DNA from 3 places in the Kitasatospora sp. NPDC056783 genome. Region 2 is predicted to be linked to each of the others. Evidence: riboswitches for the same ligand, from Rfam matches in the RefSeq annotation. Region 2 holds a riboswitch; each other region holds the start of a gene.
The links. A riboswitch is a leader RNA that binds a small molecule or an ion and turns the genes downstream of it on or off. The one in region 2 is predicted to bind cyclic di-AMP.

Region 1 (9,374 bases), on a different contig from region 2:
CCCAGGGACCACCCGAGAGGACCCCCGATGACCGTCCCCGCCCTGACCTCCGAGACGCGCTGGCGCTGCACCCTGTGCGGCAACCTCACCCGCTTCGACGTGACCCGCACCGCGCGGGTGACCGAGTTCCTGCACTTCGACCTGGCCGGCGAGTCCAAGGTCGAGGAGACCGAGGTCCTGAGCCAGACCATCGAGTCGGTGCGCTGCCGCTGGTGCAACGCGGTGGACCAGGTCGAGCTGGTGGCTCGTCCGGGTGCCGAGGGCGCGGAGGCCCCCGCCGAGCAGGGCTGATGCCCGTCGGTGCGGCGGGCGGGTGCGCGACGCCTCCGTCCGCCGCACGGGACAATACAGAACAAGACGCACGGAGCGTGACGACAGGGGCGGCCGCCGCCGTACCCCGCTGGACCAGGATCGGAGCCGAGGACGTGGTGGACGCAGCGAAGGAGCCCGGCGAAGCCCAGGGGCTTCAGCCCGCTGCGGCCGAGGCCCCGGCCGGGGCGGCCGGGGCGGCGGAGGACTCCGCGGGGCCCGAGGCGGAGCGCGTCGTCGAGAAGCTCGACCGGCCGCTGCCGGAGGGGGTGCGCCGGCGGGTGGTCGGGCTGGCCTCGGACGCGCTCGGCGGGCTGCCGTCGGCGGAGCTTCCGCAGAGCCTGCGCCAGTACGTCAAGTTCACCCCGGCCCGGCGGGCCAAGTACGCGGCCACCGCGCTGGCGGCGGCGCTGGAGGCGGAGCCGTCCTTCCGGGTGCGGATAGCGGAGCGGCTGCGACTGGGGCAGCCGGACCTGGTGAAGGCGCTGGAGTCGGGCACCGTCCCGAGCGCCGCCGATCCGATGGACGTCGCGGCGGCCGCCTACCTGGTGCGTTCGGCGGGCTGGAGCCGGCTGGTGGCCGAGGCCGGCGAGGAGGCCGAGCGGGCCGGCGCCGAGGACGCGGCCGCGGAGGCGGTCCGGCTGGTGGAGAAGCTCCAGGCCGAGCTGGCCGAGGTGCGGGCCTCCGCGCGGGCGGACCTGGACCGGCAGCGGGCCGAGTCCGAGGGCGTCCGCAAGGAGGCCGAGTCGCTGCGCAAGAAGGTGCGGTCGCTGGAGAGTGACACCCGCCGGGCGCAGGCGGAGGCCCGCCGGGTGGCCGGGGAGCTGGAGTCCGCGAAGGCGCAGGCCGCCGCCGAGCGCGGCGCGGCCGAGACCGAGGCGCGCAGGCTCCGGCACCGGGTCTCCGAGCTGGAGACCGCGGCCGAGCAGGGCCGGCGGTCGGCCCGGGAGGGGCGCAGCGTCGAGGACATGCGGCTGCGGCTGCTGCTGGACAGCGTGCTGCAGTCGGCCCAGGGGCTCCAGCGGGAGCTGGCGCTGCCGGTCTCCCAGATCCGTCCGGCGGACCTGGTGGAGGCGGTGGTGCCGGGGGCGGCCTCGCCGCACGACGTGGCCCGGCGCGGGCTGGCCGAGGACGATCCGGCGCTGCTGGACCAGTTGCTGGCGATCCCCCAGGTGCACCTGGTGGTGGACGGCTACAACGTGACCAAGACCGGCTACCCGGCGCTGCCGCTGGAGCAGCAGCGGATCCGGCTGCTGGGCGGGCTGGCGATGCTGGCCCAGCGCACCCAGGCGGAGGTCACCTGTGTGTTCGACGGGCAGGACCTGGACGTCCCGGTGATCATGGCGCCGCCGCGCGGGGTCCGGGTGCGGTTCAGCCGGACCGGGGAGACGGCCGACGAGCTGATCCGCCGTCTGGTGCGGGCCGAGCCGCAGGGGCGTCCGGTGGTGGTGGTGTCCACCGACCGGGAGGTCGCGGAGGGCGTGCGGAAGGCGGGCGCGCGCCCGGTGGCGTCGGTGCTCCTGCTGAACCGGCTGGCCCGGCCCTGAGCCCGGATCAGGACGTCATGATGCCTGGTCGGACAGGGTTTCCGGGGCCGGTGCGGGTTCCGTGAAGTCAGTGCGGTGACCGGAGTTCACACGTTCGGGGGAGTAGCAGAACGGATAGAACTTCACTAGGGTCAGGTGTCAAACCTATTTTCCGGAATCTCATCCCATCAGGTGAGTCCGATGGAAGAAGGAGCCGGACACTTGGCCTCCCACCGCCGTCCCAGGCAGCCGAGCCGCGCACGGATCTCCGTGCTCACCGCTGCCGCCGCGACCGCGGTCGCCCTCTCCGCCCAGGTGGCCGCGCACGCCGCGCCGCAGCCGAACACCTCGGACGTCAAGGCACAGATCGACCAGCTCCAGCAGGAGCAGGAGCAGGCCGCGGAGAAGTACAACGGCGCCAAGGAGCGGTCCGACCAGCTGCGCAAGCAGGCCGACCAGCTGCAGGACCAGGTGGCCCGCGGCCAGGAGGAGATGACCCGGCTCCAGGGCGGCCTGGCCGAGGTGGCGGGCGAGCAGTACCGCACCGGCGGCATCGACGCGTCCGTCCAGCTGATGCTCTCCTCCGACCCCTCCGGCTACCTGGAGAAGGCCTCCACCATCCAGCAGGCCAGCAGCAGTCAGGCCGAGGCGCTCAAGAACCTGCTGGAGCAGCAGCGCCGGCTGGACCAGGAGAAGACCGAGGCGGCCGCGGTGCTCTCCTCGCTCGACACCACCACCAAGGACCTGAACCAGGCCAAGACGGACGTCAACGCCAAGCTGAAGGCCGCCCAGGACCTGCTGAACTCGCTCAGCGCCGCCGACCGCGTCGCGCTGAAGGCCCAGCAGGCGCAGGACGAGCGCGCCTCGCGCGGCAGCGACCGGGTGGACCTCGGCAGCCTGCCGGCGGCCAGCGGCTACGCGGCCACCGCGGTGGCCAAGGCGATGGGCAAGCAGGGCTCGCCGTACGTGTGGGGCGCCACCGGGTCGACCACCTTCGACTGCTCGGGCCTGATGGTCTGGGCGTACGGGCAGGCCGGCGTCTCGCTGCCGCGCACTTCGCAGGAGCAGGGCCACTACGGCACCCGGGTGCCCTCGCTGGACCAGGCCCAGCCGGGTGACCTGGTGGTGTACGGCCCCGACATGCACCACGTCGGGATGTACATCGGCAACGGCATGGTGGTCCACGCGCCGCACACCGGTGACGTGGTGAAGGTGATGAAGGCCGACGCGATGCAGATCAACACCATCCGCCGGGTCTGACGGCCCGACATGCCCGGGGGGCCTTCGCGGTCCCTGTGATCAGCGCCACCTCCACTCGGGGTGGCGTTCGGGTTTCCCGCCCCTCTCGTGACCACATGCTGAGAACTGATCAGCCTTGTGTGCGCCAGTGGTCACCATCGGTCATTTTCACAAAAGAACTTGGGTAATCTTCTGTCTTTTTTCTGACAAGGATTTGAACGGATCACGGTTCAGTTACTAGGGTCGTGATCCGAACCACCGCACTGTCGATCGCCCAGCCAGGGTGGCGGCGGTGGTTTCCGCCGAGTTCGCGAGGCAGCGGGGCAGGTCGAAGCGACTGCCCGACAGGGGAGCCCAGTAATCGGGGGCGCTGCGGAGCGGAGCCGGGGAACCACGTTCCTCCGGGGTGAATCGGCGCCAGGTCGGCCGCGGGAGCGGCCGTGAGGCGTCGTAGGGCATGCTTCCGGCCCGAACCCGTCAGCTCACCCGGTAGGCGGACGTAGGAAGAAGGAGTCCGCCTTCGTGGCGTCCCATCGTCGTCCCAAGCCCGCCGGCCGCACCCGGGTCTCGATCATGACCGGTCTCGCCGCCGCGGCCGTCGCCCTCTCCGCGCAGTCCGGCGCCCACGCCGACCCGCAGCCGACCAAGGAACAGGTCAAGGAGCAGGTCGACCAGTACAACGAGCAGGCCGAGGTCGCGACCGAGAAGTACAACGCCTCGCTGGAGAAGCAGCAGGAGCTGGAGAAGCAGGTCTCCGGCCTCCAGGACCAGGTGGCCCGTCAGCAGGCCCAGGTGACCGAGCTCCAGGGCGGGCTCGCGGAGATCGCGGGCGAGCAGTACCGCAACGGCGGCATCTCGCCGACCGTCCAGCTGATGTTCTCCTCCAGCCCGGACACCTTCCTGAACCAGGCCGGCGCGCTGAACCAGGCCGGGGACAGCCAGAAGAACCAGCTGAAGCAACTCCAGGAGCAGCAGCGCAAGCTGGACCAGGACCGCACCGAGGCCCAGGGCAAGCTCGCCGAGCTGGACTCGACCACCCAGCAGCTGAAGTCCTCCAAGGAGGAGGTCCAGAGCAAGCTGAAGGCTGCCCAGGACCTGTTCAACACGCTCTCCGCGCAGGAGCGCCAGGCGATCCAGCAGGCCGACCAGAAGGCCGCCGCGGAGGCCAAGGCCAAGGCCGACGCCGCCCAGGCCCAGCAGGGCGGTGCCGACCGCGCCTCGCGCGACAACGGCCGCAGCGACCTCTCGGCGCCCACGACCACCGCTCCGGTGAAGGTGGCCGCCGGCAGCTCGCGCGGTGCCGCCGCCCTCTCGTACGCGGCCTCCAAGATCGGCAGCCCGTACGTCTGGGGCGCCACCGGCCCGAGCTCCTTCGACTGCTCCGGTCTGATGGTCTGGGCGTACAACCAGGCGGGCGTGTCGCTGCCGCGCACCTCGCAGGCGCAGGCCGGGGCCGGCACCCGGATCGGCACCGACCTCTCCCAGGCCCAGCCCGGCGACCTGCTGATCTTCTACAGCGACGCCCACCACGTCGGCATCTACGCCGGCAACGGCCAGGTGCTGCACGCCCCCAGGACGGGTACGTCGGTGCGCTACGAGGCGGTCTCCAACATGCCGCTGACCTCCATCGTGCGGGTCTGATCCCCGCTCGGGCGCTTCCGGGCCCGGTCTTCCCGTCAGGGGAGGCCGGGCCTGCGGCTTTTCCGGGGCGCTCGATCTGATGTCCGATAAGTGGTCGAATATTCGGGTTGGCAGGGGTTTGGACTCGCTTGCCCGGACTCGCTAACGTCTGCCACCGGACTTCCGCTCGACGGCCGCCCGCACTGGTGCGGCGGCGGGGGCCCGCGCCGCAGGATTGGAGCCGCTGCCGCCATGCCCGTGCACCGTCGTTCCCCACTGCTCGCCCGGGCGCTGGTGCTGACCGCGGCCGCCGCCACCGCGCTGGGCGTGGCCGCCGGGGGCAGTGCCCAGGCCGCCCCCGGCACCCCGGACCCGACCGACCGCCAGGACGTCAAGACACAGGTGGAGCAGCTGTACGACGAGGCCGAGCAGGCGTCCGAGAAGTACAACGCCGCGCAGGAGGCGCAGCGGCGGCTCCAGGGCGAGACCACCATCCTCCAGGGGGAGATCGCCCTCGCCCAGGACCAGCTCAACCAGCTGCGCGGCGACCTGGCGACGGTCGCCGGGGCCGAGTACCGCGGCGGCGGGATGACCCAGACCGCCCAGCTGATCCTCTCGCCCGACCCGGAGGGCTACCTGGCCCGGGCCCGCACCATGGGCCAGGCCGCCACACGCCAGCAGGAGACCCTGCGCGAGCTGCTCGCCCGTCAGCGCAGGCTCGACCAGCGCCGCGCCGAGGCGGCCGACAAGCTCGTCGAGCTGGACGAGACCCGCCGCTCGCTCGCCGACGGCAAACAGCAGATCCAGCAGCGGCTGGCCGCGGCGCAGAAGCTGCTCAACGGCCTGGGCTCCGGCGAACGGGCCCGGCTGGCGGCCCAGGACGCCCGGGACGCCGAGCAGCGCGCCACCCGCGGCACCGACCGGCTGGACCTCGGCTCCGCGCCGCCCGCCTCCGAACGCGGGGCCGCCGCGCTGGCCGCCGCGGTGCGGATGATCGGCTCGCCGTACGTCTACGGGGCCACCGGGCCGAACGCGTTCGACTGCTCCGGTCTGATGTACTACAGCTGGCGGCAGGCCGGAGTGACCCTGCCGCGCACCTCGCAGGCCCAGGCGTACGCCGGGCAGCGGATCAGCCTGTCCGAAGCGCGACCGGGAGACCTGGTGATCTTCTACCGGGACATGCACCACGTCGGCATGTACGCCGGCGGCGGTGTGATCGTGCACGCCCCCCGCCCGGGTGCCAAGGTCCGCTACGAGAGCGTCACCGCGATGCCGGTCTCCGGGGTGGTCCGGCTCTGAACGCCCCGCCGTCCGGCTCCTCCCGGATACCCGGCCCCCGCCGCCCGCTGTCCCGGCGCGGCGTGCTGCTGCTCGCGGCCGGCGGGCTGGCCCAGCTGTCGCTGCCGCCGGCCGCCCCGACGGCGGCCACCGCGGCGCGGTCGGCGGACCGGCGCGCCGAGGTGGCCGGGGCGCTGACGCGGCGGGCCGGCTCGGCGCCGCCCTGGGCCGGGCTGCCGGTGGCCGGGGCGGAGTACCGCAACCTGGTGCTCGCCGGGTCCGGCGGGCCGGAGCGGGTGACCGCCGCCGCCGACCTGGCGGTGCGCATCGCCGGGTACGACGCGTACCCGGTGGTGTACCCGCGCCGGATCGAGCTGGCCCGGACCGGGGACGGCTGGCGGGTCGAGCGCGAGGAGAGCGCGAGCGGGCCGCCCGCGCCGTGGGACTTCGGGCCGCTCCGTTCGGTGCCGGGCGCGCACTGCCTGGTGGTCGGGCCCGCCGCCGGCCCCGACCCGGCCGAGCTGGTCGCGGTGGGGGACCGGGCGGTGCCCGCCGTCACCGAGGTCTGGGGCCGCGCCTGGCCGGAGCGGCTGCTGCTGGAGCGGCCGGCCACCGAGGAACAGTTCGCCCGGCTGCTGGAGGGCGACCCGGCGGACTGGGCGGGCATGGCGGCGGTCACCGTGGCCGCCCCCGGCGCGCCCCGGCACACCCCGGCGGACCGGGTGCTGGTCAACCCGGAGGCGTACGGGCGGCTCAGCGACTTCGGCCGCCAGGTGGTCGTCACCCACGAGGCCACCCACGTCGCGACCAGGGCCGACACCCGCGCCTGGACCCCGATGTGGCTCTCCGAGGGCGCCGCCGACTGGACCGCCTACCGGGACTCCGGCCGTGCCGCGCGGCAGATCGCCCCCGAGCTGGCCCGGGACGTCGCCGCCGGGAAGCTGCCCGCCGCGCTGCCCGCCGACCGGGACTTCGCCGCCGGCGCGGCCGGCATCGCCCAGGCCTACGAGCAGTCCTGGCTGGCCTGCGACCTGATCGCCCGCGACCACGGGCCGCAGCGGCTGGTCGCCTTCTACCGGGCCGTCGGCGCGGCCGACGGGCAGGGCGAGGACCGGGAGGACCGGACCGACCGGCTGATGCGCCGTGAGCTGGGCGTCGGCCTGGAGGAGTTCACCCGGCTCTGGCTGGAGCGGGTGGCGGCGCTCAAGGACTGACCGGGCACGGGGCCGGGGTGCGACCGCCGGCCGCCGGATCAGCGGCGCTGCTCGGCCGGGGCGCCCGGGTGGTCGATGCCGTCCAGCAGGTCCTGCTCGTAGGCGATCCCCGGGCGCACCGGGTAGCCGGCGGCCGGCAGCGCGGCGGGCTCGCGGTCCAGCACCACGGTCGGCGGCAGCGGCGCCTCGCCGCGGGTGGAGCGCCAGAGCCGGATGCCGGAGAGCACGGCCGCGGCCAGCAGCAGCAGGTTGCGCAGGGCCAGGACGGTGACGCCCGCCGGTTCGCTGGCCAGGACCTGGCTGAACACGGTCGGGAACTCGGCCTGGGTCAGCGGGCAGGCCAGCAGGATCAGCACCGCCACCGGCCGCTGGCTGGTGCCGCGCACGGTCAGGCAGACCGCCGCGACGCCGACCAGCCAGACCAGGTACTGCGGGCTGATCACCCGGCTGGTGACCACGAAGATCAGCAGCGCGCACAGCGCCGCGTCGTACATGGTGGCCGCGTTGCGGCGCTTGGAGGTGAAGCGCCACAGCAGCAGCCAGCCGAAGCCCAGCACGGTGCCGGCCATCATCACCTTGCTGATCACGCCGACCCACGGCCCGAGCATCTCGGGGGAGCCGTAGTTCATGGTGACCCTGCCGTCCCAGGCCCCGGCGAGCCGGGCGAAGTGCAGCGGCAGCGCGCCGAGCGACTCGACCTCGATGCCGCGGTCCTTCTGGAAGGCCAGGAAGTCGAAGGCGCCGTTCATCCCGGCGGCCAGGAGGAAACCGATGGAGACGGCGGTGGCGCCGGCCAGCGTCCAGGAGCGGCGGGTGCGGCGGCCGGAGGGGGTGCCGATCAGGCCGAGCAGCGGCCAGACCTTGACGATGCCGCCCAGGCCCAGCAGCAGCCCGCCGATCGCCGGGCGGCGGATCAGCGCCAGCAGGCCGGCCACGGCGACCGCGGTGACGATGACGTCGAAGCGGTTGTAGATCATCGGGCCGAGCAGTGGGACGCCCACCACCCACATCCAGGCGCCGGTCAGCGCCCGGCCCCGGCGCAGGCCGGTGCGGACCAGTAGCGCGGCCGCGGCGGCGTCGGCGATCCCGCAGATCACCCAGAACGAGACCATGTACGACCACGGCAGCAGGCCCGGCAGCAGGATCACCAGGGCGGCGCCCGGCGGGTACTGCCAGGTCACGTCGTCGAACGGGAAGGTGCCGGTCTGGAGCACGCCGTACCAGGCGTGGTAGATCATCCAGACGTCGGCGGTGACGTCACCGCCGGGCCCCTTCAGCGCGCCGGTCGTCAGCAGCACCAGCAGGGCCCGGGTGGCCACCCAGGTGGCGCCGAGTGCGGCCAGCGCCCCGAGCGGGCGGCCGAGGCGGCCGCGCGGAGAACCGGGCTCGGTGGCCGGGGCCAATTCCACTGCGCTCCTCGTTCGTCTCGTACGTCCCACCGGAGGCGTCGTACCGACGGACGCCCGGGCCGCGTCCTGGACGACGGCCTAGGTACTAGGACAGACCCGGGGGTCAAACGGTTGCCGTGCGTGGTTCCGTTCCCGGCGGGTCGTGGTGTTGACCTATCGTACGGATCACCCAGCGGTACACCGCGCACCCCCCGACCGAGCGAGCCGTGGCCTGATGCACAGAACCTTGATCGTCACCAATGACTTCCCGCCCCGCCCCGGTGGCATCCAGGCCTTCGTCCACAACATGGCCGTCCGTCAGCCCGCTGGCAGTGTCGTGGTGTACGCCTCGACCTGGCGGGACGGCGCCGAGGTGGCCCGCTTCGACGCCGAGCAGCCGTTCCCGGTGATCCGGGACCGGACGAAGGTGATGGTTCCCACACTGCGGGTCACCCGGCGGGCCGCCGAGATCCTGCGCGCGGAGAAGTGCGACTCGGTCTGGTTCGGCGCCGCCGCCCCGCTGGGGCTGATGGCGCCCGCGCTGCGCCGGGCCGGCGCGGCGCGGCTGCTCGGCATGACCCACGGGCACGAGGCCGCCTGGGCCCAGCTGCCGGTCTCCCGGCAGCTGCTGCGCCGGATCGGCGCGGGCACCGACGTGCTGACCTACCTGGGCGAGTACACCCGCTCCCGGATCGCCGCCGCGGTCGGGCCGCGGGCCGCGGGCCGGATGGTGCAGCTGCCGCCGGGCGTGGACGAGACGACCTTCCACCCGGCCTCCGGGGGCGCCGAGGTGCGCCGCC
Region 2 (9,374 bases):
TGCGTTAACATTTAATTCACTTGCATTGAATGCACGCGCATGTACTGTGCTCCCCATGACCACCGCGACCGTCACGCCCCATGACGCCACGTCAACCACCGGGCCGCACTGGACTCCCCGCCTCTGGGGCACCCTGATCGTGCTCTGCGCCGCCATGTTCCTGGACGCCCTGGACGTCTCCATGGTCGGCGTCGCACTCCCCTCCATCGGCTCCGACCTGCACCTGTCCACCTCGGCCCTGCAATGGGTGGTCTCCGGCTACGTGCTCGGCTACGGCGGCCTGCTGCTGCTCGGCGGGCGCGCCGCCGACCTGCTCGGCCGCCGCCGGGTGTTCCTGGTGGCCCTGGGCGTCTTCGCCGCCGCCTCGCTGGTCGGCGGCCTGGTCGACGACGGCGGCTTGCTGATAGCCGCCCGCTTCCTCAAGGGCGTCAGCGCCGCCTTCACCGCCCCGGCCGGCCTGTCGATCATCACCACGACGTTCGCGGAGGGCCCGGCCCGCAACCGCGCGCTGTCGATCTACACCACCTGCGGCGCCAGCGGCTTCTCGCTCGGCCTGGTGCTCAGCGGGCTGCTCACCTCGGTCGGCTGGCGCTGGACCTTCCTGATGCCCGTCCCGGTCGCCCTGCTCGCCCTGCTCCTCGCGGTCCGGTTGCTCCCCCGACCGGTCGAGGAGCGCGCCAAGGGCGGCTACGACATCCTGGGCGCCATCACCGGCACCTCGACCGTACTGCTGCTGGTCTTCACCGTGACCGAGGCCCAGGGCACCGGCTGGCTGAGCCCGCGCACCCTCGGCTCACTGCTCGTCGTCGCCGTGCTGGCCGCCGCCTTCCTGCTGGTGGAGAGCCGCACCGCGCACCCGCTGGTCCGGCTCGGCATCTTCCGCAACGGCTCGGTCGCCCGGGCCAACGTGGTCGCCTTCGCGATGACCGGCGCGTACGGCGGGTTCCAGTTCGTGGTCACCCTCTACCTCCAGCACCTGCTCGGCTGGTCGGCACTCGAGATGGCCCTCGGGCTGCTCCCGGCCGGGGCGTTCATCGCGCTCTCGGCACCCTTCATGGGCCCGATCGTGGACCGCTTCGGCACCGGGCGGCTGCTGCCGATCGGCCTGCTCTCGCTGGTCGCCGCGTTCGCGCTGTTCCTGCGGCTGGACGAGCACAGCTCGTACCCGGGCCTGGTGCTGCCCTCGATGCTGCTGCTCGGTGTGGGCTTCGCCTTCGCCTTCCCCTCGGTGAACATCGCCGCCACCGACGGCGTGTCCGACGAGGAGCAGGGCCTGGCCTCGGGCCTGGTGAACACCGCGATCCAGGTCGGCACCGCGGTGGTGCTGGCCGGGGCGACCGCGATGATCACGGCCGGCAGCGCGGGCGGCGACAGCCCGCAGGCCCAGCTGGACGGCTACCGCCCGGCCCTGCTGCTCGTCACGGCGGTCGCCCTGGTCGGCCTGGTGGTCGCGGCGGCGGGTGCCGTGGTGGAGCGGCGCCGGCATGCGACTCCCGTGCGAACGGCGAACTATGATGGCCCGTCGGATGAGTCGACCGCGGCCGCGGCCCGGGCCGAAGTCCTGGTCAAGCACTGACGACGGTCCCCGCCGCCCACGCGCGCGGCCTGCGAGCCGCCGGGCCATGGTGCCGGCTCCACCAAACCCCCGTGTTGGTGGAGCCGGCCGTCTTCGTGGCGGCCGCCCGGGCAGCGCCCGTCGGGGCACGGTTCCCCGGTGCGGCTGTCGACTCCGCAAGTATATTGGCTCGAAGCCAACGAACGTTCGGAGCAGACACGATGGCACCTCGCGGGGATTCGGTCAATGAGGAGATGCGGCAACGCTCCCGCCGACGCATCATGCGGGCCACCGTCGATCTGGTCGACCAGTACGGTTACGCGGGCACCACGCTAACGGACATCGCCGAGCGGGCCGGGCTCGCCCGGGGGCTGCTCTCGTACTACTTCGACGGCAAACGACTGCTGATGCAGTCCGCGACGCATCGGATGATGCACCAGTCACTGTCCGTCGCGCTGGCGGAACTGGCGCCCGACTCCTCCCCCGAAGCCCGGCTGGCCCGCGCGATCGACACCGTCCTCGCACTGGCGATGGACCACCCCCGGGTGATGCGCTCGCACCTGGCGCTGATCCTCGACCCGGACACCGGCGCCTTCGTCCAGGACCCGGAGCAGCAGCAGCTCGGCGCCATCCTCCAGGAGCTGCTGCGCGACTGGGGCGCACCCGATCCGGTCGCCGAGCACGCGGTGCTGCGCAGCGCGCTGATGGGCGGCTGCATCGGGGTGCTGCTGCCGGGTGCCGAGATCCCGCTGGCGCCGATCCGGGCCGACCTCTTCCGCCGCTACGACCTGGACTGGGAGCTGGGCCTCCCCCCGCAGTCGGGCCCGCCGGAACGCGAGAGGCCGCCGGCCCGCGGCTGACGGCGGGCGGGCGGCGCGGCGGCCGACTGCCGAGGGGCCTCGCGAGGGAGGGGATCCCACAGGCCCCGGACGGCGGCGACTCAGCGTTCCTTCAGGATCGAGGCGAGCAGATCGATGGTGCGTTCCGGCGTGAGGCTGTCCACGCAGAGCCGCTCCATGACCTGGATGTAGGCGTCCACGTCGTCCCGCTTGTCCAGGTAGAGCGCGCTGGTGAGCTGCTCCAGGTAGACCACGTCCGCGAGGTCCTGCTCCGGGAAGCGCAGGATCGTGAACGCCCCGGACTCGCCCGCGTGCGCGCCGAATCGGAACGGCATGACCTGGATCACCACGTTGGCCTGCTCCGCGATGTCGATCAGGTACTGCACCTGACCGCGCATCACCTTGGGCCCGCCGACCGGCCGACGCAGCGCGGCCTCATCGATGACCGCCCACAGGCGCGGGCTGGCGCCCTCGGTGAGCAGCTTCTGGCGGCGCAGCCGGAGGCTGACCCGCCGCTCCACCTCGTCCTCGTTGATGACCGGCCGACTCTGGCCGAAAACCGCCCGTGCGTACTCCTCGGACTGGAGCAGTCCGGGGATGAACTGCACCTCGTAGGTGCGGATCAGTTGGGCGGCCTCCTCCAGGCCGACGTAGGTCTGGAACCAGCCCGGCAGCACGTCGTTGAAGCTGTGCCACCAGCCGGACTTGTTGGCCTCGCGGACCAGGCCGAGCAGGGCTTCCCGCTCCAGGCCGTCGTCCACGCCGTACAGGCTGAGCAGGTCGGCGACGTCGCGTTCCTTGAAGCTGACGCGGCCGAGTTCCATGCGGCTGATCTTGGACTCGGAGGCCCGGATCGCGTACCCGGCGTCCTCGCGGGTGATGCCGCGCGCCTCACGCAGGCGCCGCAACTGCGAGCCGAGGAGGATCCGGCGGACCATCGAGCCGCCGCCCGGCTGAACTGTGGTCATGCGGTCGAAACCTCCACCTAGGGCAAACAGCGCACAGTCTGCCATCAGTTGAGCGCTCACGGTGCCGATACTGACGGATGTTCCTATCAGTTCTCCACTCCATGCACCAGGATGCACGTGCATCCGGCGCTTGCATATGCCAATAGTGCGACTGCACGTGAATCGACTCTTGCATCTGCAGTGAGCGCACACCACCATGGTGCACGTGCACCTGCACATCCCTGGCAATCCCGCGGGCTCCGCGTCGACCCCACGCGCGACTCCGTGCACCGACCCGACGACGTCCCCGCGTCATCGGGCGTTCGAGTGCGCGCGCGCCTGGTCGAGGGGCGGCCGAGCGGCCGAGCGAGTCGGAGGTGACCGGCATGACCCCGGCGGGTCCAGCCGTGTCCGCCCCCTTATGGGAGGAGCTCTTCATGAGCACCGGTACGGCTTTGGCGGTTGACCCCCATGTGGTCACCTGTACGCTCGCTCCTCGCTTCGAAGCCGTCAGAACCGCGCGCGACTTCGCTCGGACCACGCTCCAGCGCTGGGGCCTGACGGAACTGTTCGACGATGTCGCGCTGGTGGCCTCGGAACTCGTGACCAACGCGCTCCGGCATGCGATCGGCGCACGGCCCGACCCGTCGGGCGGCGCCCAGGGCGAGTACGACTTTCCCATACAGCCGACCCCGGAGGGCCGGCTGCCGATCCGAATAAGCCTGGTGCACCGCGCGCCCCAGGTGGTCTGCGCGGTGAGCGATCCGAGCAGCCTCGGGCCGATCGCCCGGGAGGCGGACTTCGTCGCCGAGTCGGGCCGCGGACTGCACCTGGTGGAGTCGTTCAGCCGCTCCTGGGGCTGGCACCCACTGGGCAGCGGCAAGGTGGTCTGGGCGATGTTCGAGGCGGAGACGGTCGGCGGCTCCCCGCTGGACGGCCGCTCACCGCTCGACGGCCCGGTCGACGCCGGCGGACGGCATCGACGCTCGGCCTAGGACGCGCACAGCACCCGGGTCGGGTCTCGCCACCGGGCCGGACCGCATGGCCGGGTCGGGCTGTGCGTCCGGATCAGGAGCCGCGATCAGGAGCGGCCCCGCGTCCGGGTCAGGCTCCGCGGCGGGCGGCGCGCGGCCGGTCGAGGAAGTCCCCGGGAGGACCACACCCCGGACCCTTCCGCCAGGCCCCGCCGAGGTCCCGCCGAGGCCCTTCCGACGCCGCGCACCCGCGGGCCGTCCGGCCCATCGGGGCGGCCGGGCACGATCGGAAGGACGAAGGACAGCGGGCGGGCCAAGGACAAAAGACAAAGGCCGTCGCGGTGTCGGCACCCACGACGGCCCCCCGATGACGGAGCACGGCGGTCGGTCAGACCGCCAAGTGGTCGAACTCCCCGTCCTTCGCCCCCAGCAGCAGGGCGGCGATCTCGGCCCGGGTGTAGATGAGCGCCGGGCCGTCCGGGAACCGCGAGTTGCGCATCGCCACATCGCCGCCCGGCAGGGCCGCGAACTCGACGCAGTTGCCCTGCGAGTTGCTGTGCAGGCTCTTCTGCCAGACCACCCCCCGGAGATCGGCGGCGGCCATCCCGTTGTAGGTGTCGTACGAGCCGTGCGTGTCCTGCGAGTCGTGCATAGAAATCTCCCGAAGAGCTCCGGAGTCGTCGTCCAGCGCGGCGCCCCCGGCACCGCCGAACGAACGGACCGGCCCCGTACCGGCCCGGCACAACGCCTCACTTGACGTGATGATAGCCGCAGTGCACGTGCATCAGCACGGGACAGTGCAGGTGCACGAGGCCTTTCATTCCCAGCCTCGAACTCTTCACGGACCCTTCCCCTGACGGTACGTAAACGGACATAGCCTATGGAATCGTCGGGCTCGCGATAACCGGCCGTGAGCACCTCCCCGCTGAATGTTGATCTTCGAGCGCCGGGAGTCGCACCCCCGTGACCCTCCGTCAAGCGCCTCCCGCGCTGTGAGACATCTCACGCGCCACTGATGCAACGCCAGCCGTCCCGGATGGCGTCAGGACCGTGACGGTCCACGCCGAGTTGGGAGAGGAATGTCCGGATTGTAGGCAAAGCGCCTGAACGGTGGCGCGGGCACACCGAGTCCGCACCACGACCGCGCGAAACCCGTACGGCAGCCGACTGCAAGCCGGACGGGGCGATGTCCTACGATCTCCGGCATGAGCACCGCAGCCATCCCGGGCGCGCCACTGCCCGTCCGCACTCCAGGCTCCCGTGCGCGGGGGCGCCACCGTCGTCCCGAGCGCCCCGAGATCCCGGCCGGCGCCCCGGCCCTGGTGCTCGCCGTACCCGCGACCGCCGGGCCCGAGTCCCGCTCGGTCGTCGAGGAGTTGCTCTCGATCGTCCGCACCGAGCAGAACGGCGTTCGGACCGCGGTCGGCTACCTCCCGGGCAACGGCTCCGAGGCCGCCGACGGCGAGGAGCGCACGGTGGCCGAGCTGCTGACGGTGGCCGCCGAGACCGGGCTGCCGATGCCGATCCTGGTGCCCCTGGTGCCGGGCCCGCACACCTTCCTGACCGAGCTTCACGCGCTCGCCGCCGAGTACGGCGCACCCGTCACCGACCCGCTGGGCCCGCACCCGCTGCTGGCCGAGGCCGTGCACGTCCGGCTGTCCGAGGCCGGGCTGGCCCGCGCCGACCGGGCCCGGCTGTTCGCCATCGCGACCGCCGCGGACGGCGTGGTGCTGACCACCGTCGGCGGCGAGGACGCGGCCGCCGCGGCCGGCATCACCGGCGTGCTGCTGGCCGCCCGACTGGCCGTGCCGGTCGTCGCCGCCGCGCTCGACGTGCCCGGCTCGGTCGCCGCGGCCGTCAACCACCTCAGGGACACCGGCTCGCAGCGCCCGGCGCTGGCCCCGCTGGTGATCGGTCCGGAGGCGGACTCCGAGTTGCTCGCCACCGCCGCCGAGGAGACCGGCTGTCCGTCGGCCGCACCGCTGGGCGCGTACCCGTCCGTCGGCCAGCTGATCGCCTCCACCTACCTGGCCGCGCTGCCCACGCCGTCCCCGGAGGAGCTGGCCCGGGCCGAGGCGGCGGCCGCCGCCGAGGCCGAGGGGGCCGTGGAGGGCGCTCGCGGCGCCCACGCGGCCGCCGAGGGGTACGCCGGACAGTAGGTCGACACCGCGCGCCGGTTCGCGCGCGCCGAGGGGCCTGGAGCGGTTCGCGCTCCGGGCCTTTCTCTTTGCCCCGCCCGCTCCACCCCGCTCACCTTGTCCCGCCCACCCCTGTCCCGCTCACCGACTCTCGTCGTCTGCCGCCACCGGGCGCCGGCCGCCACCGCTTCTCGCGCATTCCACCCGCTTCGGGAGTTGAGTGGCAATGAAGTGGAATGTCCGTTCTTGAGCTATTTGAAGGGAAATGAGTCGTGCCCACTCGGACGCGTGGGGCGCCATCGCACGGACGCGTTCCGGAGTGCGCCGCAGCTCACCCCGATGTGCCGTCATGTCATTGCTGAAGCGGAGCCAGTTGTCGAGTTCCTCAACGAAATTGCCAGAAAACGATCATTTACGATCTTGATCGAGCTGGCTTTTGGCAGTTCTCACTAAACCGTGACGCGTATCACAAGGTTTGCGGTTTGAACTTGAGTCTGATTAACGTGCTCTCCGTTCGTGACCACACGAACCCGGTTCATCCGCGACGCCGAGTCCTGCCGTCGGATGTCCTGGCAGCGCGAAAACGCACCACGGCAGGAGCGGGGGACCCACAGGTAAGTCGCCCCGGACCGATCCCCGGAACGGTCCAGGGCTAGGGGTGAAGCCGCGCTCACCGCGCGGCCGGGCAACTCCAGCCCGAATCCGACAGCTCACCTCGCAGGCGTGGGAGAGGACCGCGTCTTCATGCTGCCCACCAACGGCACCAGCCCGTCCAATCGCACCCGCCGCGTGATCGCCGCCCTCGGCGTCGCGGGCGTCGGACTCACCGTCCCGTGCCTCACCTCCGGCACCGCCTCCGCCGCCACCGTCGCCACCTGGGACAAGGTCGCCCAGTGCGAGAGCGGCGGCAACTGGAGCATCAACACCGGCAACGGCTTCTACGGCGGCCTCCAGTTCACCTCCAGCACCTGGTCCGCCTTCGGCGGCACCGCCTTCGCCGCGCGCGCCGACCTGGCCACCAAGGACCAGCAGATCGCCGTCGCCGAGAAGGTCCTCGCCTCGCAGGGGCCGGGCGCCTGGCCGGTCTGCTCCGTCAAGGCCGGCCTCACGAAGGGCGGAGCCGCCGCGGCGGTCGACACCTCGGCGGGCTCGACCGCCGGTTCGACCGCCGCCAAGCCCGCCCAGAGCCCGAAGCCCGCCGCTCCGGCCGCCAAGCCCGCCCCGCAGACCCCGGCCGCGCCCGCCGCGCCCGCCGCGCCCGCCGCGCCCGCCCAGGACGGCGCTCAGGCCGCCTCCGGCTCCGCCACGGGCAACTGGGTCCAGAAGCGTCAGCAGCAGGCCCAGGGCGGCGACTACACCGTCGTCGCGGGGGACTGGCTGTCCTCGATCGCCGACCAGCACAACGTGCGGGGCGGCTGGCAGCGGCTGTACGAGCTCAACCGCGGCACCCTGACCGAGGGCCCGGACACCATCTACCCCGGCCAGCACCTGTCCATCGACGGCAAGTCCGGCTCGGACGCCACCCGGTCCGACCGTTCGCAGCAGGCCGGCCAGTCCGCGAACGGTGGTGCCGTGAACGCCCAGCCGACCGCGCGGCCCCAGGGCCCCGCCACCAAGCCGGCCACCAAGCCCGCCCCGCAGACCCCGGCCCCGGCGAAGCCCCAGACCCAGGCTCCGGCCGCCACCGGCAGCATGGCCGCCGCGGTCTCCTTCGCCGAGTCGAAGGTCGGTCAGGCGTACGTGTACGGCGGCACCGGCAACGGTGGCTGGGACTGCTCCGGCCTGACCCAGGCCGCGCTGCGCGCCGCGGGCATCTCGGTACCGCGCGTCGCCGCCGACCAGGCCGCCGCCGGCACCCACGTCTCGCTGGACAGCCTCCAGCCGGGCGACCTGCTGTTCTGGTCCAACAACGGCAAGGACTCCGGCGTCTACCACGTCGCGATCTACGTCGGCAACGGCAAGTACGTCGAGGCCGCCAACCCGAGCTCGGGCGTGCGCGAGCAGAGCATCGCCAACTGGGCCCCGGACTTCGCCGGCCGGGTCTGAGGACGGCGATCGGCCGATGGACGCGCGGTGACGGCCGGCAAGGGGCACAGATGACGGATGACAGATAACAGATTTCATCATCTGTCATCCGTCATCTGTTCTCCGTCAGCCGTCAGCCGCCGTCCGAACGCTGACCACCCACCACCCCCGGGGAGAGTCTGGTCGCTCTCCCCGGGGGTTCCGCCGTTCCCCGGGCGCGTCCCGGAGCCCGTCCCCGCGCACAGCCCTCCGGCGGTTCCGCCCGATCCGGTGGGGTGGTGGTTCCCTCCCCCGACCGGCATGCTGCTGCTCTGCACCCGAGGAGGAGTCACATGGCCCAGGTCACCATCACCCTCGACGCGAACCTCGCGATAGACGCGATGATGCTCTCCGGCACCACGAACCCGCAGGACGCCGTCGAACTGGTTCTGCGCGACTACCTGGCCCGCGGCCGTCGCACCGAGACCCGTACCGGCGAAGCGGCCGACGGACACCGGCTCACCGTCGACCGTCCGACCACCCAGGAGGGCTGACCGGGCCGCCGCCCACGACGACCGCCCCCGCACACGCCGACGGGCCCCGGAGAGCAACCGCCCTCCGGGGCCCGACCGTTCGGCGTGGCGGCCACGACGGCCGGCGCTCAGCGCGCGCAGGCCCCGGTGGACCCCCGCATCACCAGCTCCGGCTGGAACATGAACTCGCCGCGCTGGGCCGCGTTCCCGCCGACCTCCTCCAGCAGCGCGTCCACCGCCGCCGTGGCCATCGACTCGACCGGCTGGCGGATCGTGGTCAACGGCGGCTCGGTGAAGGCGATCAGCGGCGAGTCGTCGAAGCCGACCACCGACACGTCCTGCGGCACCGACAGCCCGCGCCGGCGCACCGCCCGGATCGCCCCG
Region 3 (9,305 bases), on a different contig from region 2:
GCCTTGCGGCGGATGTCCTCGTCCGTGGTGGACTCGGCCTTGTCGAGCTGGGCCATGACGTGGTTGCGGAGGCCGATGGCCTCCTCGACCGTCTTCATGCCGAGGCCGTTCTCCGCCAGACCCGGGATCGGGAAGGTGCGGGAGACCGAGCCGGTCGCGACGACCAGGTACTCGAAGGGCAGCTCGTAGCTGTCGCCGGCCGCGGGCTGGATGGTGGCAACCTTGCGGGCGTGGTCGATGCCGGTGACGGACCCGGTCAGCACCTCCGCCTTCTTCAGGGTGCTGCGCAGCGGCGCGATGAGGTTGCGCGGCGCGACGCTGCCGCCGGCCGCCTCGGGGAGGAAGGGCAGGTACGTCATGTACGACCGCGGGTCGACGACCGTGACGGTCGCTTCGCCGTAACGCATCTTCTTGAGGATGCGCATCGCGGCATACAGGCCGACGTAACCACCGCCGACAATGAGGATGCGAGGACGCTCCGTGGTGCTCATATCCGAAAGTATCCAGCACCGTCCGGAGCAGCCTTCGTGAGCCCGGTCACAAGTTGACGGACCCTCTGTGCTACACTGCGCGGCCGCAAAATCCGGCCCGGCACGGGGGCCAGCACCCCGGGGCGGCACCGCGCGAACACGCGCCGGAGCACCACCGGCCTGAGCAGCAACGATCCGCACGGCGCCCGGGTTCCCGCGCGTGATTTCGATTTTCAAACCTCACACAAGGCCTGACCTGCGATCCCATGGGAGACCCGGCCAACGGGCCTTCGGTCCCACATTTCGGACGTAGCGGGCGGGCCAATGCAACGATTGACCGTATCGCCATGTGAAGAAATTCACGAACTTTCCCGCACGCCCTCGGGTGCGGCGCGGCCCCGGCCCCCCGAAAGGGGTGCCGGGGCCGGTCCGGGTAAGCCCTGAACGGGGTCAGGAGGCGATACCCCAGGCGATTCCGTCGAGGATGTCGTGCTCGCTCACGACCAGCTCGGCGGCGCCGGTGCGCTCCATGATCTCCAGCAGCTCCAGCGCCCCGGCCGCGATCACGTCCACCCGGCCCGGGTGCATCGACGGGATGGCCGCGCGCTCGGCGTGGGTGGCGGCCAGCAGCTCGTGGGCGATCTCGGCGACCCGCTCCCGGCTGATCCGCGAGTGGTGGATCGCCGCCGAGTCGTAGCCGGGCAGGTCCTGGGCGATCGCCGACACCGTGGTGACCGTCCCGGCCAGGCCCACCAGGGTGGCCGCACCGGTCAGCGGGACGGCCTCCTCGGCCCGGTCCAGCTCCGCACGCACGTGCGCCCGGGCGGCCGCGACCTGCGCCTCGGAGGGCAGCTCGGCGTCACCGAAGTAGCGCTCGGTGAGCCGCACGCAGCCGATGTTCACCGAGCGCGCCGCCCGCACCTCGTCCGTGCCGAGCACGAACTCGGTGGAACCGCCGCCGAGGTCGAACACCAGGTACGGGCCGGGGAACTGACCCTCGGCCAGCTCCTTGGTGGCGCCGACGAAGGACAGGTGCGCCTCCTCCTCGCCGCTCACCACCTCGGGCTCGACGCCCAGGACGTCCCGCACGCCCTTGACGTACTCGTCGCTGTTCTCGGCGTCCCGGGAGGCGCTGGTGGCGACGAAGCGGACCCGCTCGGGGCCGACGCCGAAGCCGGAGATGATCTCCTGGTACTCCCGGCAGGCCGCGAAGGTGCGGGCCAGCGCGTCCGGGTGCAGCCGGCCGGTCTGGTCCACGCCCTGGCCCAGCCGGTTGACGATCATCCGGCGGTCCAGGTCGGTGATCTCCCCGGTCTCCGGGTCGAGGTCGGCGACCAGCAGGCGGATCGAGTTGGTGCCGCAGTCGATCGCGGCCACGCGGGTCGTGCTCACTCGGACTCCTGCCCCGCCGTCTCCGAGGTCTCCCCGGACTCCCCGGACTCCCCGGTGGCGAGCTTCTTCGCGGCGCGCTCGGCGGTCTTCTGCGCCTTCGCGGCGATCACGGCCTCGTGGTCCTGGTCCTTGGCGCGGTTGCGGGCGACCCGCTCGCCGGCGGCCTCGACCTCGGCCGGGGAGACGCACGGACCCTTGGCCCACCAGTCCTCCAGCATCCCGATCGCCTCGTCGCCGAGCGGGTTGACGCCCTCGCCCGCCGCCAGCGAATGGCCGACCAGCACGTGCAGGCACTTCACCCGGTCCGGCATGCCGCCGGCGCTCGGGAAGCCCTCCAGCACCTCGATCGCGTCGCGCCGGGCGATGTAGTCCTCGTGCGCCTTCTGGTACGCCGCGGCCAGCTCCGGGTCCTCGGCGAGCCGGGCGGTCTGCTCCTTCATCACGCCCTCCGCCTCCAGGGTGCCGATCAGCGAGGCGGCCTTGGGGCAGGTCAGGTAGTAGAGCGTGGGGAACGGCGTGCCGTCCGGGAGCCGGGGGGCCGTCTCCACGACGTCCGGGTTGCCGCAGGGGCAGCGGTGCGCCACACCGCGCAGGCCGCGCGGCACCCGGCCGAGCTGGGCGGCGATGGCCGCGACGTCGGCGTCGGAGACGGTGGGGTGGTTCTCAGTGGTCATGGGGGGAGGTGTCTCCAACGGAGGACGGTGGGAGCGGAAGGGGGTTGGCGGGGGCCGCCACGGCGGTGTCGGCGGCGTCCACCGAGTCCCAGATGCTGGTGTACCAGGGCTTGGCGGCCTTCGCCGAACCGCCGGACGCGGCGGGGGTGGCGGGCGCGGAGGATCGGGCGGCCTGGCCGCCCTGGTCCACCGCGATGTACGGGGTCTCCCCCGGCACCGCGTAGTGCAGCCGGGCGCGGGCCTGCGCCTTGACGTACTCCGGGTCCTGCCAGCGGGCCTTCTCCCGGCGCAGCTGCTCGACCTGCTGGCGCGCGTGGTCGGCCTTCGCCCGCTGGGCGGAGATCTCGGCGCGCTGGGAGATGAACTGCCGCGTCGGGTAGGCGAGGATCGCCACCAGCGAGCAGAGCACCAGGACGAGGACGGTCGCCCGGCTCGTGAACCGGGGCCGGGCCGCCAAGCCCGGGATCCTCCAGCCAGCCATCTCCCGTATCCCCTCCTGGTCGCGACGGTGCCCCGCCGTCCACCCTACGGGGTGAACGGCGGGGCACCGGTCAGGCGTGCGCTACCGGGAGCGCGTGGCCCTCGTACGTGCCTGTCGCTCCGCGGAGCGACTCGCTTGTTGTTCCGCGGAGCGACCGTGCTCGTTGTTCCGCGGAGCGACTGTGCTCGTTATTCCGCGGAGCGGAAGCGCGGGAAGGCGCCGCGGCCGGCGTACTCGGCGGCGTCGTCGAGGATCTCCTCGATGCGCAGCAGCTGGTTGTACTTGGCGACGCGCTCGGAGCGGGCCGGGGCGCCGGTCTTGATCTGGCCGCAGTTGGTGGCGACGGCCAGGTCGGCGATGGTGACGTCCTCGGTCTCGCCGGAGCGGTGCGACATCATGCAGCGGTAGCCGTTGCGCTGGGCCAGCTCGACGGCGTCCAGGGTCTCGGTCAGCGAGCCGATCTGGTTCACCTTCACCAGCAGCGCGTTGGCGGTGCCGGTCTCGATGCCACGGGCCAGGCGGGCCGGGTTGGTGACGAACAGGTCGTCGCCGACCAGCTGGACCTTGTCGCCCAGCTTGACGGTCATGGCCTTCCAGCCGTCCCAGTCCGACTCGTCCAGCGGGTCCTCGATGGAGACCAGCGGGTAGGCGGCGACCAGCTCGGCGTAGTACTCGATGAGCTCGGTGGAGGTGAGCGCCTTGCCCTCGAACTGGTAGGCGCCGTCCTCGTAGAACTCGGAGGAGGCGACGTCCAGGGCCAGCGCGACGTCACGGCCGGGCACGTAGCCGGCCTTCTGGATGGCCTCGACGATCAGGTCCAGGGCCTCGCGGTTGCTGTCCAGGTTCGGCGCGAAGCCGCCCTCGTCGCCCAGGCCGGTGGACAGCCCGCGCTCCTTCAGCACGCCCTTGAGGGTGTGGTAGACCTCGACGCCCCAGCGGACGGCCTCGGAGAAGGACTCCGCGCCGATCGGAGCGATCATGAACTCCTGGATGTCGACGTTGGAGTCCGCGTGCGAGCCGCCGTTGAGGATGTTCATCATCGGAACCGGCAGGACGTGGGCGTTCGGGCCGCCCAGGTAGCGGAACAGCGGCAGGTCGCTGGCCTCGGAGGCGGCGTGCGCGACGGCCAGCGAGACGCCCAGGATGGCGTTGGCGCCGAGCGAGGACTTGTCCGGGGTGGCGTCCAGGTCCAGCATGGCCTGGTCGATCAGCCGCTGCTCGGTGGCGTCGTAGCCGACCAGCTCCGGGCCGATCTGCTCGATGACGGCCAGGACGGCCTTCTCGACGCCCTTGCCGAAGTAGCGGTTCTTGTCGCCGTCGCGCAGCTCCAGGGCCTCGAAGGCGCCGGTGGAGGCACCCGACGGGACAGCGGCACGACCCGTGCTGCCGTCGTCGAGGCCGACCTCGACCTCGACCGTGGGGTTGCCGCGCGAGTCGAGGATTTCACGGGCTACGACGACATCGATGGACGGCACGAGGCATCTCCTTGCGGAAGCAGGGTCCGGTCTGACGGGGTGCAGTCAGCGGGACGATTGCGGAGTCGTTACGACCAGAGCCTAACCGCCCGGGCTCCCGGGACCACCTCGGCCTCGGTTCCGTCTCAGCGTGTGGCCCCGCTACCCACCGGTAGTTCACCTGCTTGTCCCAGCTTGTCCCCCTGGGGCGGGCGAATGCGGACGAAGGGGACCGGTAGGACCGGTCCCCTTCGTCCACGGGTCGGAACACGCTTCGTCGGGCGTGGCGGTTCGACGCCGGATCGGGCACGGCGGCCCGGCATCGGCTCGGGCGCGAGGGCCCGACACCGGCTCAGCCGAGGTGCAGCACCTGGCCGGGCATGATCAGGTTCGGGTCGCCGCCGACGGTGGCGTGGTTCTGGTCGTACAGCGCGTGCCAGCCGCCGGACACGCCCTGGGCGGCGGCGATGGTCGACAGGGTGTCGCCGGCACGGACGGTGTAGTCGTGGCCGGTGGCCTGCGGGGCCGACTGCACGGCCGCCTGCGGGGCGTACTGCGGCTGGGCGGCGGCCTGGCCGGCGTACTGCTGGTAGACGCCCTGGTGGCTGGTCCAGTACCAGGCGCCGTTGTTCTGGTACCAGTACACCTTGGCGTCGGCGTCCCAGCCGGCCTTGCCGGAGAAGCCCGGGGTCTGCTGGGCCTGCTGCTGCGGGGCGGCCTGCTGGACCGGCTTGGCGGCGGGCTTCTGAGCCGGCTTCGGGGCCTGCTGCTGAGCCGGCTTCTCGGCCGGCTTGGCGGGCTTCGGGGCCTGCGGCTTGGGGGCGGTCTGGGTCTTGCCGCTCGAAGAGGTGTCGACGGAGGCCGGGGAGCCGCCCTTGGTCAGACCCGCCTTCTTGGAGCAGACCGGCCAGGCGCCCGGACCCTGCGAGGCGAGGACCTTCTCGGCGACCGCGATCTGCTGGCCCTTGCTGGCCTGGTTGGCCTGCGCGGCGTACGCGGTGCCGCCGTAGGCCTTCCAGGTGCTGGAGGTGAACTGGAGGCCACCGTAGAAGCCGTTGCCGGTGTTGATGCTCCAGTTGCCACCGCTCTCGCACTGGGCGACGGCGTCCCAGGTGGAGACCGGGGCGGCGGAGGCGCCGGTGGCGGTGAGGAGCGGCATCGCGAGTCCGACGCCGGCCACACCGGCGACGGCGATGGCCTTCTCGGCCTGGGTGCGACGACGGTGACGGCCAGTTCCAACGAACAGCATGAAGAGGTCCCTCTCCGCACGCCTGCGAGGTGAGCTGTCGGGTTCGGACCGGGAGGTGGCCCGGCCGCCGTAAGCGGAAACGATTCCGCTCGGGCGGCTTCACCCCAAGCCGTGGGGACGGCAACAAACCTGGTTCCCCCGCCCCTGCCCAGGGTTCTGGTCGGTTTCCCGTGGCGTGGCGGGCAGGATTCGGCGTTCCGCGCTCGGGGTCCGCAGCTGCGAACCCCAGGAGAGTAGACAGATCTTCAGACCAATCACAAGCTCATATCGCCGATATCACACCAGCATTACGGCGCGTGCCCAGCCGCCTACCGGCTTCGGCGTTATGTCCGGATTGGTCAGCGTTCATACCCCGCTTGGGAGTTGACCGACGATGTCCCGTCAGCGTCATCCCGGCTCGTCCGGGTCACGAAGGGCCCTGCTGAAGCGGATGCGGAGGGACGTGCGGCGAGCGGCTCTCCGGACTGAATTCCACCGGCAGTTCGCGCAGCCCACGCATGATCAGACCGCCCCGCCAGCGCAGATTCTCCGGGCTTTCCGCGAGCCGCAGATCGGGCAGCCGGGAAAGCAGCGTGGCCAGCGCGGCACGCCCTTCCAACCGGGCCAGCGGAGCGCCGATGCAGTAGTGGATGCCGTGCCCGAAGCCCAGGTGCGGGTTGTCCGTCCGCGCCAGGTCGAGGGTGTTCTCGTCCGAGAACCGGGCCGGGTCGCGGTCCGCCGCGGCCAGCACCACCAGCACCGGATCGCCGACCGGGATGTCCACTCCGCCGATGGTCAGCGGACGGGTCGCGAACCGCCAGGTCGCCAGCTCCACCGGTCCGTCGTAGCGCAGGAGTTCCTCGATCCCGGTCTCCAGCAGTCCGCTCTCCCCGCGCGCCACCGACTCCTGCAGCAGCCGGCGCTGCTCCGGGTTGCGCAGCAGCGCGTAGGTGCCGTTGCCGATCAGGTTGACGGTGGTCTCGAAGCCCGCGAACAAGAGGATGAAGGCCATCGCCGCGGCCTCGTTCTCGGTCAGGTGCTCGCCGTGGTCACTGGCCCGGATCAGACCGGAGATCAGGTCGTCGCCGAGGTCCGCGCGCTTGCGGTGGATCAGCTCCAGCAGGTACGCCCGCATCCGCTTCACCGCCCGCCCCACGCCGCCGCGTTGGCTGCCGCCCTGGCCCGGCTTCGTGTGCCGCAGCATCATTCCGGCCCAGTCGCGGAAGTCGTCCTGGTCCTCGGCCGGCACGCCCAGCATGTCGCAGATCGCGTAGATGGGGAGCGGGAAGGCGAACTCGTGGATCAGATCCGCCGAACCGCGCTGGGCGAAGCCGTCGATCAGCCGGTCGGTGAGCTGCTGCACCCTCGGCTCGAACTCGGCCACCCGGCGCGGGGTGAACGCCTTCGACACCAGCCGGCGCAGCCGGGTGTGGTCCGGCGGGTCGATGTTCAGCAGGTGGGTCATCAGGTCCGCCTGCCGCTCCCCCGGGATGCCCACCCGGCCGGTGCGGTGCGCCTGCTCGCTGTGGTGCGCCGGGTTCTTCGACAGCCGGCTGTCCGCCAGTGCCTGCCGGGCGTCCGCGTACCGCGTCACCAGCCAGGCCTCGACACCGCTCGGCAGCGTGGTGCGGTGCACCGGGGCGTGCTCACGCAGCCAGGCGTAGGCGGGGTACGGATCGGCGGCGAACTCCCAGGTGAACAGCTGCGGAGCGGGGACGCCGGACGGGGTGGTCGACCGGGTGCCGGACGGCGTGTCGGACGGCGTGTCGGACGGCGTCGTCGACGGCGTGGTGGCGGGCCGGGCGGGGTCGGGCTGAGCTGGCATGGACCGACCGTATCCGGTGCCACGCGCGCCCCCGTTCCGGCGGGCCGCCGCTCCCCCGCCGCCGGTTCGCGTCCGGCGTGCCAACTCTCCGTGGACGCCCCGTGGACGACTCTTGGACAGCTCTTGGCCGGAGAGCGGGCGTGAGCCTGGTCACCTGAGGGGTAATCCCTGTCGCGGAGGGTCAGGACCTGCCTACGATCCTCCGCAGTACGCGTGGGCGCCGGTGCGGTGTCGCCCACAGGGAGGAGCAGGCCATGCGGGTCAGCGGATCAGTCGTCGTCATCGCGGTCCTCGACGGCGGGTCGGGCGCGGGCCTCGCCCGCCGGTTCGCCGCGACCGGCGCCGCCGGAATGCTCATCGCCGACCAGCACGTCGGCATCGCCGAGGACCTCGCCGCCGAACTCGACCGGCCGGGCTGCCCCGTCGTCGGCGTCTGCGGAGACATCCGCCGCCCCAGCGACGTCGCCGCCCTCGTGGACACCGCCGAGAAGCACCTCGGCCCGATCGACCTGTTCGCGGTGGCCGGCCCGGCGGGCGAGCGGGTCATCCCGCTGACCGACCTGCCCGCCCACCTCGACCTGGAGCGCCTCGCCGAACTCGTCGTCCTCGTCGGCGAGGCCATCGGTGAGCTCGTCCCCCCGCAGCGGCACCCGGAGAGCGCCGCCACGGCGGCCTGAACCCGCCCCCGTCACTCCGCTTCGAGGCCCTCGGCCGCGCGCACCGCGTCCCGGTAACCGCGCGCGGCCGACCGCAGCGCGGCGTCCACATCCACCCCGGCGGCGGCCGCCCGCTGCACCACCGCGAGCAGCAGCCGGCCCGCCGAGTCCGCCGTCAGCTCGGCGGGCAGCTCGTACGCCTCGTCCGGCACCCCGGTGAAGTCCGCCCGGCGCACCCGGGACACCAGCTTCGCCGCGTACGCCAGCGAGGGAAGCCCGGCCGGCACGCCGTCCAGCACCGACTCACGGTCCGCCTTCTCGGCCGCCTTCAACTGCTCCCAGTTGGCCTCCACCTCGGTGGCACCCTCGACCTCGACATCCCCGAACACGTGCGGGTGCCGGTACATCAGCTTCTCGACGATGTCCCCCGCCACGTCGTCGACGGTGAACGGCTCGGTCGGGTGCTCCTCGGCGATCCGCGAGTGGAAGAACACCTGGAGCAGGACGTCGCCCAGTTCCTCGCGCAGCGTCGCCCGGTCCCCCTCCTCGATCGCCTCGACCAGCTCGTACGCCTCCTCGACCAGGTACTTCACCAGGCTCTCGTGCGTCTGCTCGGCGTCCCAGGGGCAGCCACCCGGGGAGCGCAGCCGGTCCATCACCGTCACCAGGTCCAGCAGCCGCGCGCCCGGCAGGTCGTACGAACCGGGCAGCACCTCGATCTCCGGCACCTCACCGGCGTGCTCCACCGCGATCCGTGCCAGCGCGTCCGTCAGCCCCGGGTCCCCGTCCGGGCTGCCCAGCCACACCGTCGGCCCGCCCCCGACGGGCTGCCCGGTCAGCAGCCGCGCCAACGCCGGCGCCGACCCGGCCGGCACCGCCTCCACCACCACCCCGGCCTGCCGCACCGCCGCCACCTGCGGATGCCCCTCGTCCCCCACCAGCACCCGCCCCGCCGACCGCAACGCCTCCCACGCCGGCCACGCCAGCAGGCCCGGAGCCACCCGGTGGGTGGTGGTCAGCAGGATCAACTTCGCGCCCGGAGCGTCCGTCGGCACAGCATTCGTCGTCACACCCCGAACCTACCCCGGAGCCCCCGCCGGCCCCGGCGGTACCGGGGCGGCGCCC

Region 1: it holds a riboswitch for cyclic di-AMP, as region 2 does, so the genes downstream of both, ACFRMQ_RS20875 (NlpC/P60 family protein) here and ACFRMQ_RS10830 (transglycosylase family protein) in region 2, are expected to answer to the same signal.
Region 3: it holds a riboswitch for cyclic di-AMP, as region 2 does, so the genes downstream of both, ACFRMQ_RS30815 (transglycosylase family protein) here and ACFRMQ_RS10830 (transglycosylase family protein) in region 2, are expected to answer to the same signal.

Annotation. Positions count from the first base shown of each region.
Region 1 is NZ_JBHUAF010000141.1:9,371-18,744, forward strand. It holds gene ACFRMQ_RS20860 (hypothetical protein) at 28-291, shown strand; gene ACFRMQ_RS20865 (NYN domain-containing protein) at 291-1,856, shown strand; gene ACFRMQ_RS20870 (NlpC/P60 family protein) at 2,058-3,095, shown strand; cyclic di-AMP (ydaO/yuaA leader) riboswitch at 3,433-3,586, shown strand; gene ACFRMQ_RS20875 (NlpC/P60 family protein) at 3,597-4,715, shown strand; gene ACFRMQ_RS20880 (NlpC/P60 family protein) at 4,947-5,993, shown strand; gene ACFRMQ_RS20885 (hypothetical protein) at 6,056-7,186, shown strand; gene ACFRMQ_RS20890 (glycosyltransferase 87 family protein) at 7,225-8,595, opposite strand; gene ACFRMQ_RS20895 (glycosyltransferase family 4 protein) at 8,810-9,374, shown strand, end outside.
Region 2 is NZ_JBHUAF010000050.1:14,521-23,894, reverse strand. It holds gene ACFRMQ_RS10860 (MFS transporter) at 56-1,576, shown strand; gene ACFRMQ_RS10855 (TetR/AcrR family transcriptional regulator) at 1,810-2,415, shown strand; gene ACFRMQ_RS10850 (helix-turn-helix domain-containing protein) at 2,496-3,362, opposite strand; gene ACFRMQ_RS10845 (ATP-binding protein) at 3,779-4,336, shown strand; gene ACFRMQ_RS10840 (DUF397 domain-containing protein) at 4,704-4,967, opposite strand; gene ACFRMQ_RS10835 (sirohydrochlorin chelatase) at 5,521-6,474, shown strand; cyclic di-AMP (ydaO/yuaA leader) riboswitch at 7,030-7,190, shown strand; gene ACFRMQ_RS10830 (transglycosylase family protein) at 7,177-8,499, shown strand; gene ACFRMQ_RS10825 (hypothetical protein) at 8,811-9,011, shown strand; gene ACFRMQ_RS10820 (LacI family DNA-binding transcriptional regulator) at 9,119-9,374, opposite strand, start outside.
Region 3 is NZ_JBHUAF010000301.1:1,005-10,309, forward strand. It holds gene ACFRMQ_RS30790 (NAD(P)/FAD-dependent oxidoreductase) at 1-491, opposite strand, end outside; gene ACFRMQ_RS30795 (exopolyphosphatase) at 921-1,862, opposite strand; partial or broken gene ACFRMQ_RS30800 (DUF501 domain-containing protein) at 2,027-2,554, opposite strand; gene ACFRMQ_RS30805 (septum formation initiator family protein) at 2,526-3,017, opposite strand; gene eno (phosphopyruvate hydratase) at 3,206-4,492, opposite strand; gene ACFRMQ_RS30815 (transglycosylase family protein) at 4,824-5,720, opposite strand; cyclic di-AMP (ydaO/yuaA leader) riboswitch at 5,726-5,892, opposite strand; gene ACFRMQ_RS30820 (cytochrome P450) at 6,127-7,524, opposite strand; gene ACFRMQ_RS30825 (SDR family NAD(P)-dependent oxidoreductase) at 7,779-8,201, shown strand; gene ACFRMQ_RS30830 (MazG family protein) at 8,213-9,250, opposite strand.